Regions from separate parts of the Streptacidiphilus sp. BW17 genome, predicted to be linked through region 1. Evidence: riboswitches for the same ligand, from Rfam matches in the RefSeq annotation. Region 1 holds a riboswitch; each other region holds the start of a gene.
What was found. Region 1 has a riboswitch for cobalamin ahead of cobI (precorrin-2 C(20)-methyltransferase). Riboswitches for the same ligand answer to the same signal wherever they lie in the genome.
Positions count from the first base shown of each region.

Region 2: linked by a shared signal. The riboswitch ahead of ABH940_RS08210 (ABC transporter substrate-binding protein) and the one ahead of cobI (precorrin-2 C(20)-methyltransferase) in region 1 are both predicted to bind cobalamin.
Region 3: linked by a shared signal. The riboswitch ahead of ABH940_RS12015 (HoxN/HupN/NixA family nickel/cobalt transporter) and the one ahead of cobI (precorrin-2 C(20)-methyltransferase) in region 1 are both predicted to bind cobalamin.

Region 1 is NZ_JBGCCR010000006.1:268,990-271,243, reverse strand. Features, by position in the region: gene ABH940_RS10520 (FAD-dependent oxidoreductase) at 1-911, shown strand, start outside; cobalamin riboswitch at 1,018-1,142, shown strand; gene cobI (precorrin-2 C(20)-methyltransferase) at 1,172-1,939, shown strand; gene cobM (precorrin-4 C(11)-methyltransferase) at 1,936-2,254, shown strand, end outside.
Region 2 is NZ_JBGCCR010000005.1:135,895-138,148, forward strand. Features, by position in the region: gene ABH940_RS08200 (MFS transporter) at 1-673, opposite strand, end outside; cobalamin riboswitch at 808-956, shown strand; gene ABH940_RS08205 (hypothetical protein) at 1,063-1,251, opposite strand; gene ABH940_RS08210 (ABC transporter substrate-binding protein) at 1,253-2,074, shown strand; gene ABH940_RS08215 (FecCD family ABC transporter permease) at 2,102-2,254, shown strand, end outside.
Region 3 is NZ_JBGCCR010000008.1:12,354-14,607, reverse strand. Features, by position in the region: gene ABH940_RS12020 (helix-turn-helix transcriptional regulator) at 1-894, shown strand, start outside; cobalamin riboswitch at 932-1,072, shown strand; gene ABH940_RS12015 (HoxN/HupN/NixA family nickel/cobalt transporter) at 1,238-2,254, shown strand, end outside.

The DNA of each region.
Region 1 (2,254 bases):
AGCAGGCCGTGCCCTTCCTCGAGCGCGAGAACGTACGGAGCGTCCGTCAGAACATCGGTGGTGGCTTCCGGCTGGAGCTGGACGGAGGGGAGGCCTTCGACGCGGCGGCGGTCGTGGTCGCCAGCGGACTGACCGGCTTCGCACACATCCCGGGCATGCTGCGGACCGTCCTGGGGGCCGACGGCCCGTCGCCGGACGGCCCCCTCTCGCACACCTCGCAGCACCGCGACATGGCCGCGCTTGCCGGACGGTCCGTCATCGTGGTCGGCGCCGGACAGTCGGCGCTGGAGGGTGCCGCCCTGCTCCACGAGGCAGGTGCGCAGGTCGAGTTGGTGGCCCGCACGCCGCACGTGCGGTTCGGCGCGGCACCCGCGTACGGCCTCAGGTGGCAGCCGGAGTCCCCGATGGGCGCGGCCTGGTCGCTCTGGACCATGGCCCGGTACCCGCAGTCCTTCCGCGCCCTGCCCGTGCAGGCGCGGCTGCAGCTGGTCAAGAGGGTGCTCGGGCCGAGCGGGGCCTGGTGGCTGCGGGCCCGCGCGGACGGCGTCTTCCCCGTCCACACCGGCCAGTCGCTGCGCGGCATCCGGCGCGAGGGCGACAAGGTGGTGCTGATCACGGAGGACCGCGACAGCCGCGCGACCCGCGAGCACACCGCCGACCACGTGCTGTCCGCCACCGGCTACCGGGTGGACCTGTCCGCCGTCCCCTTCCTCGCCCCCGAGCTGCGCGGCCGGATCGCCCGGGTCGGCGGCTTCCCCGAACTGGACGCCGGGATGGCCGCGTCGGTGCCCGGCCTCTGGTTCACCGGGCTCCCGGCGGCGGCGAGCTTCGGCCCGTTCATGCGCTTCGTCTGCGGTACGGACTTCGCCTCGACGCGGATCGCGGAGGCGGTGCGGGCGCGGTTGGCGTAGTTCCGGGACAGCGTCAGGGGCTCGATCCCAGCGTGGGCCAGGCCACAGCAGGTCCGGTTGACTGCCATACGCGCAGCATGGTGGGATTTCGAGGCCTGAAAAGACCTGAAGAACTGAACACGGCGGCAATGACGAGGAAGTCCGGTGCGAATCCGGCGCGGTCCCGCCACTGTCAGCGGGGGTATGAAGCCCCGTGAGCCAGGAACTCTGGCCGCCGTTACCACGAGCCGGGGCGCGGACCCCGAGTGAGGACTGCTGCCGTGCGCGTACGCGCGTCTGGCCCACGCCTGGTCGGCGTGGGTATGGGACCGGGTGATCCGGAGCTGGTCACCGTCAAGGCGGTGCGCGTACTGCGCGAAGCCGACGTCGTCGTCGTGCCGGTCATGGACAGCGGCGAGACCGGTCGGGCCGAGGCCACCGTGCTGCACCACGCGGACGCCGCCAAGGTGGTGCGGGTCGTCTTCGCCCTCAACGAGCGCGAGGACCGGGCCCGCCGCGAGGCCGCCTGGGACGCCGCCGGTGCCCGCGTCGCCGAGTTGCTCCGCGCAGGCGAGGACGGGGACGAGGACACCGGGGTGACCGTCGCGTTCGCGACGATCGGTGACCCGAACGTGTACTCCACCTTCACCTACCTCGCCCACACGCTGCGCGAGCTGGTCCCCGGCCTGACGGTCGAGACCGTGCCGGGCATCACCGCCATGCAGGACCTCGCCGCCCGGAGCGGCACCGTGTTGGCCGAGGGCACCGAGCCGCTGACGCTGGTTCCGGTGACCGCGGGCGCGGACGTGCTCAAGGACGCGCTGGCCGGTCCGGGCACCGTGGTCGCCTACAAGTTCGGCCGCTTCGCGCGTCAGGTCGCCGCCGCGCTGGCCGAGTCCGGGCGCGACGCCGACACCGTCTGGGGTGCGTCGCTCGGCCTGCCGGACGAGCAACTGCACCCGGCCGGCTCGCCGCTGACCGGAGAAGTGCCGTATCTGTCGACGCTGATCGCCCCGGCGCGGCGCGAGGGCCGAGGGGGAAAGCTGTGACGACGCACGCAAACGGAAGCACTGGCAAGGTGACGTTCGTGGGCGCCGGTCCCGGCGCCGCCGACCTGCTCACCTTCCGCGCCGCGCGCGCCATCGCCGAGGCGGACGTGGTGATCTGGGCCGCCAGCCTGGTCCAGGCCGAGGTGCTGGAGCACGCGCGTCCGGACGCCGAGATCCTCGACTCCTCGCTGATCCCGATGGAGGACGTGCTCGCCGTCTACGAGCGCACCGCCCGCGAGGGCGGCCGGGTGGCCCGGATCCACTCCGGCGACCCGTCGCTCTGGGGCGCGGTGCAGGAGCAGCTGGACCGCTGCC
Region 2 (2,254 bases), on a different contig from region 1:
GCCGCACATAGCGAACGCCCGCGTGGAGAGCGGGAACCGGCGCCTCACTGCCGCGCAGACCCTGTGCCGGACGGTGCCAGGCATAGACCGCCAGCGCGACGACGACAAAACTGACGGCGTTCACCGTGAACACCACGGCCGGGCCGGAGACCGCGACGAGCAGGCCCGCCAGCGCCGGGCCGACGGCTCGGGCGACGTTGACGTTGAGGCTGTTGAGGGACGCGGCCTGCGGGATCAAGTCGCGCGGGACCAGCTCCGGCTGGATCGCCTGCCAGGCGGGGTTCGTCATCGCCTGACCGCAGCCCATGAGGAACGTGAGCAGCAACAGGACCGTGGGCGTGGCCAGCCCCGCCCCGGTCAGCCCGGCGAGCACCCCGGCGAGCACCGCCATGGCCGTCGACAGCCCCAGCAGAATGTGCCGGCGGTCCAGCAGGTCCGCGAGCACGCCCGCCGGCAAGGAGACGAACAGCACGGGCAGCAGGCTGGCCGCCTGCACCGCCGAGGTGAGCAGCGCCGCGTTGTGCTGGTGCACCAGCATCCACTGGGCCCCCACGGTCTGCATCCAGGTGCCGATGTTCGACACCATCTGGGCCAGCCACAGCAGGCGGAACGCCGGCACCGCCATCGGCGCCCAGGACGACTGCCCGTAGCCCTGCTCCGCCTGCTTCCCCATGGGTTCCCTCTCGGACTGGTCCGGCACCGGTCCGGCACCGGTCGATTCTCCCGCCGATCGGGGTCCGGCGCCGCCCCGCCACGGGGGTGCCCGGCCGGGGATCGCGGCGCAGTGCTAACCTGCCTGAGCCAAAAAATCTGCGCAGCCATGCAGGTTTCCGGCAGCGTGCCAGGCAGCGAAGCCGGTGAAGCCCGCACTGCGGGTCATTCCGGCGCTGTCCCGCAACTGTGAGGGCCCTCTCCACGCGGCCCGAAGCCAGGTCGCCTCCTGCCGCGCTACGACATCGGCCCTCGTGGGAAGGGGCGGTCCGTTTCTGTCGGCGCGCGTCCTGCGCCGCTCGTCGACGGATTGGCTTCTTCCCGTCCCTCGGGAGGAAGCACCACCATGGCTCACTCGTCTGTCCGGCCCCGACCTGCTCGGCGCACCCGGATCGTCCGCGCTGTCTCGACGGCGACCGCCGCGCTCGCAGCCGTGGCCGTCGTCGCCGGCTGCAGCTCCACGAGCTCCGGCAGCGCCGACTCCTCCGCCTCCTCGTCCTCGACGAGCGCGTCGTCGGCCGCCGCGACGTACCCGGTCACGGTGAGCGGCTCCAACGGCAAGGTCACCCTCAAGACCCAGCCGAAGCACATCGTGTCGCTGTCGCCGACCGCGACCGAGGACCTGTACGCGGTGGGCGCCGGCAAGCAGGTCGTCGCGGTGGACTCGGACTCCAACTACCCGTCCGGCGTGCCGACCACGAGCCTGAGCGGGCTGACCCCGAACATCGAGGCCATCGCCAAGTACAACCCGGACCTGGTCATCGCCTCCCAGGACTCCGGTGGCCTGGTCGCCGGGCTGACCAAGCTCGGCGTGCCGGTCCTGATCGAGCCCGCCGCGGCGACGATCAACGACGTCTACACGCAGATCGACGCGATCGGGCAGGCCACCGGTCACACCGCCCAGGCCACGCAGACCGTCACCGGCATGAAGGCGTCGATCACCGCCTCCGTCAAGCAGGCCGGCGCCGATCACGGGAACCTCAGCTACTACTGGGAGGTCAGCGCCAACCCGTACTACTCGGCGACCTCCACCACCTTCGCCGGGCAGATCGCCTCGCTGTTCGGCCTGAAGAACATCGCCGACAAGGCCGACAAGGCCTCCGACGGCGGCTACCCGCAGCTGTCCGCCGAGTACATCGTCTCGGCCCAGCCGCAGCTGATCTTCCTCACCGACAACCAGTCCGCCGACGGCGGGCAGAGCCCGGCGGTCGTCGCGGCCCGACCCGGCTGGTCCGGTATCCCGGCCGTGAAGAAGGATCAGATCGTCGGCCTCAACGACGACATCGCCTCGCGCTGGGGCCCGCGCCTGCCGCAGCTGGTCGCCCAGATCGCGCAGGCGATCGAGAAGGCCCCCACCAAGTGACGCACGGCGGACGGTAACGAGGTAACGGTGACAAGAGGCGGAGTCCGCCCGCGCACCCTGCGCGCCTACGGCATCGCGGTGGTGTTCCTGGCCGCCGCGGTGCTGGTGGGCGCCATGGCCGGAGCGGCGGACCTCAACCCGCTGGCGACGGCCGACGCGCTGCTGGACCGGCTGCCGCTG
Region 3 (2,254 bases), on a different contig from region 1:
TCCGTCCGCACGGTCTACCGGGACGTCGACGCGCTCGCCGCCGCCGGCATCCCGCTGTACGGCGAGGCGGGACACGCGGGCGGCTACCAGCTGGTCGACGGCTACCGGACCCGGCTCACCGGGTTGACCCCGGACGAGGCGCAGGCCGCGTTCCTGACGGCGCTCCCGGACGCCGCCGCCCAACTCGGCCTCGGCGAGGCGCTGGTGACCGCCCAGCTCAAGCTGCGGGCCGCACTTCCAGCGGAGCTGCGCGAGCAGGCCGAGCGGATCCGGCGGAGCTTCCTGCTCGACGCCCCCGGCTGGTACGGCGAGGCCGAGAGCACGCCTCACCTGCCCGCGGTCGCCGCCGCGCTCTGGGCGCGGCGAGCGGTCCTCATGCGGTACCGGCGCTGGCGGGCGCCGGAGGAGATCGAGCGGCGGGTCGAGCCGTACGGGCTGGTCCTCAAGGCCGGACGCTGGTACCTGGCCGCCGGCGGGCCGTCCGGGATCCGCACCTACCGGGTCGACCAGATCCTCGAAGTCCATATGCTGGATCAGGAGTTCGCCATCCCGGACAGGTTCGACCTGGCCGCGCACTGGAGCAGCAGTCTGGCCGACTTCCACACCCGGCTGCACACCGGGGAGGCCCTGGTCCGGCTCACCCCGGAGGGCGCCCGCCGCCTCGGCGTAACGGCCTTGGGCGACGGAGCAGCACAGGACGGATGGACCGAGACCCGGGTGCCCATCGAGTCGATCGACCACGCCCACCAGGAGTTCCTCCGGCTCGGCGCGGACGTCGAGGTCCTGGCACCGGCCGAACTCCGCGACCGCATCACCGAGACGGTGCGTACCCTCGCCGCCCGGTACCAGCCGACGTCCGCACCGTCCTCGGCAGTGAATCAGACACCTGCTTAGATGTGCAGGCTTGTACCCGAGCCCCCGCCACCTCTAGGCTGCCGAAGGTCCCCTCACTGCGCGGGGACAGTGCAGCGTCAGCGAAGTCCGGTGAGAATCCGGCGCTGTCCCGCAACGGTGAACCCCTCGGCACGAGTGAGGGCAAGTCCGGTCGCCTGGCGTCGCACTCCTGGAAACCAGCCTCGCAGGAAGGTCGGTCCGGACCGGGCCCTCCGGGAGTCTCCGACCAGGCCGCGCCGACCTGTGAGCGTCCCGAGGAGGATGCCCAGTGTCCGCGTTCGTCGCCAAGCTACAGATGGTCCGTCAGTCCCTGAGTCCCGCGGAATGGACCAGGATCGGGGTGATGTCCCTGGTGATTCTGCTGCTGAACGGCGTCGGCTGGGGCATCTACATCTTCACTGTGCTCCCCCACCACTTCCACTACGACAAGCTCGGCGTCGGCCTCGGCGTCGCGTTCACCGCCTGGACGCTGGGCGCGCGTCACGCCTTCGACGCGGACCACATCTCCGCGATCGACAACTCCACCCGCAAGCTACTGGCGGACGGTCAACGTCCCCTGGCCAGTGGCTTCTTCTTCGCCCTCGGCCACTCCACGGTCGTCTCCGCCGTAGGCGTCGGCATCACCGTCGCCGCCAAGGCCGTCTTCGGCGCGATGGTCGACCCGAACTCGACCTACGAGACGCTGGGCGGCATGCTCGGCACGCTCACCTCCGCCGGGTTCCTCTACCTGATCGCCGCGCTCAACCTGATCGTGCTCGCCGGGATCTTCAAGGTCTTCCGCGACATGCGCCGGGGCACCTTCGACGAGGAGGAGCTCGAAAGGCAGCTCCAGGCGCGCGGGCTGATGTGGCGCTTCTTCGGCCGCTTCATGCGCTCCATCAACCACACCTGGCAGCTCTTCTTCGTGGGCATGATCTTCGGCATCGGCTTCGACACCGCCACCGAGGTCGTCCTGCTCGCCGCCACCGCCTACGCCGCCACCGCCGGGCTGCCGTTCTACGCCGTGCTGGCGCTGCCGCTGCTCTTCTCCGGCGGCATGATCCTCTTCGACACCTTCGACGGCTTCTTCATGAACTTCGCCTACGGCTGGGCCTTCGCGCGACCTGTGCGCAAGGTCTACTACAACCTCGTCATCACCGGCCTCTCCATCGCCGCCGCTTTCCTGATCGGCACCATCGAGGTGCTCGGCGTACTCACCAGCGAGCTCCATCTCACCGGCGGCTTCTGGGACTTCATGGCCAACTTCGACATCAACAAGGCCGGCTTCGTCATCGCTGGGCTGTTCGCCCTCACCTGGGTCGTCGCGCTGCTCTACTGGCGTTACGGCAAGATCGAGTCCCGCTGGCAGACCGGTCTCGCC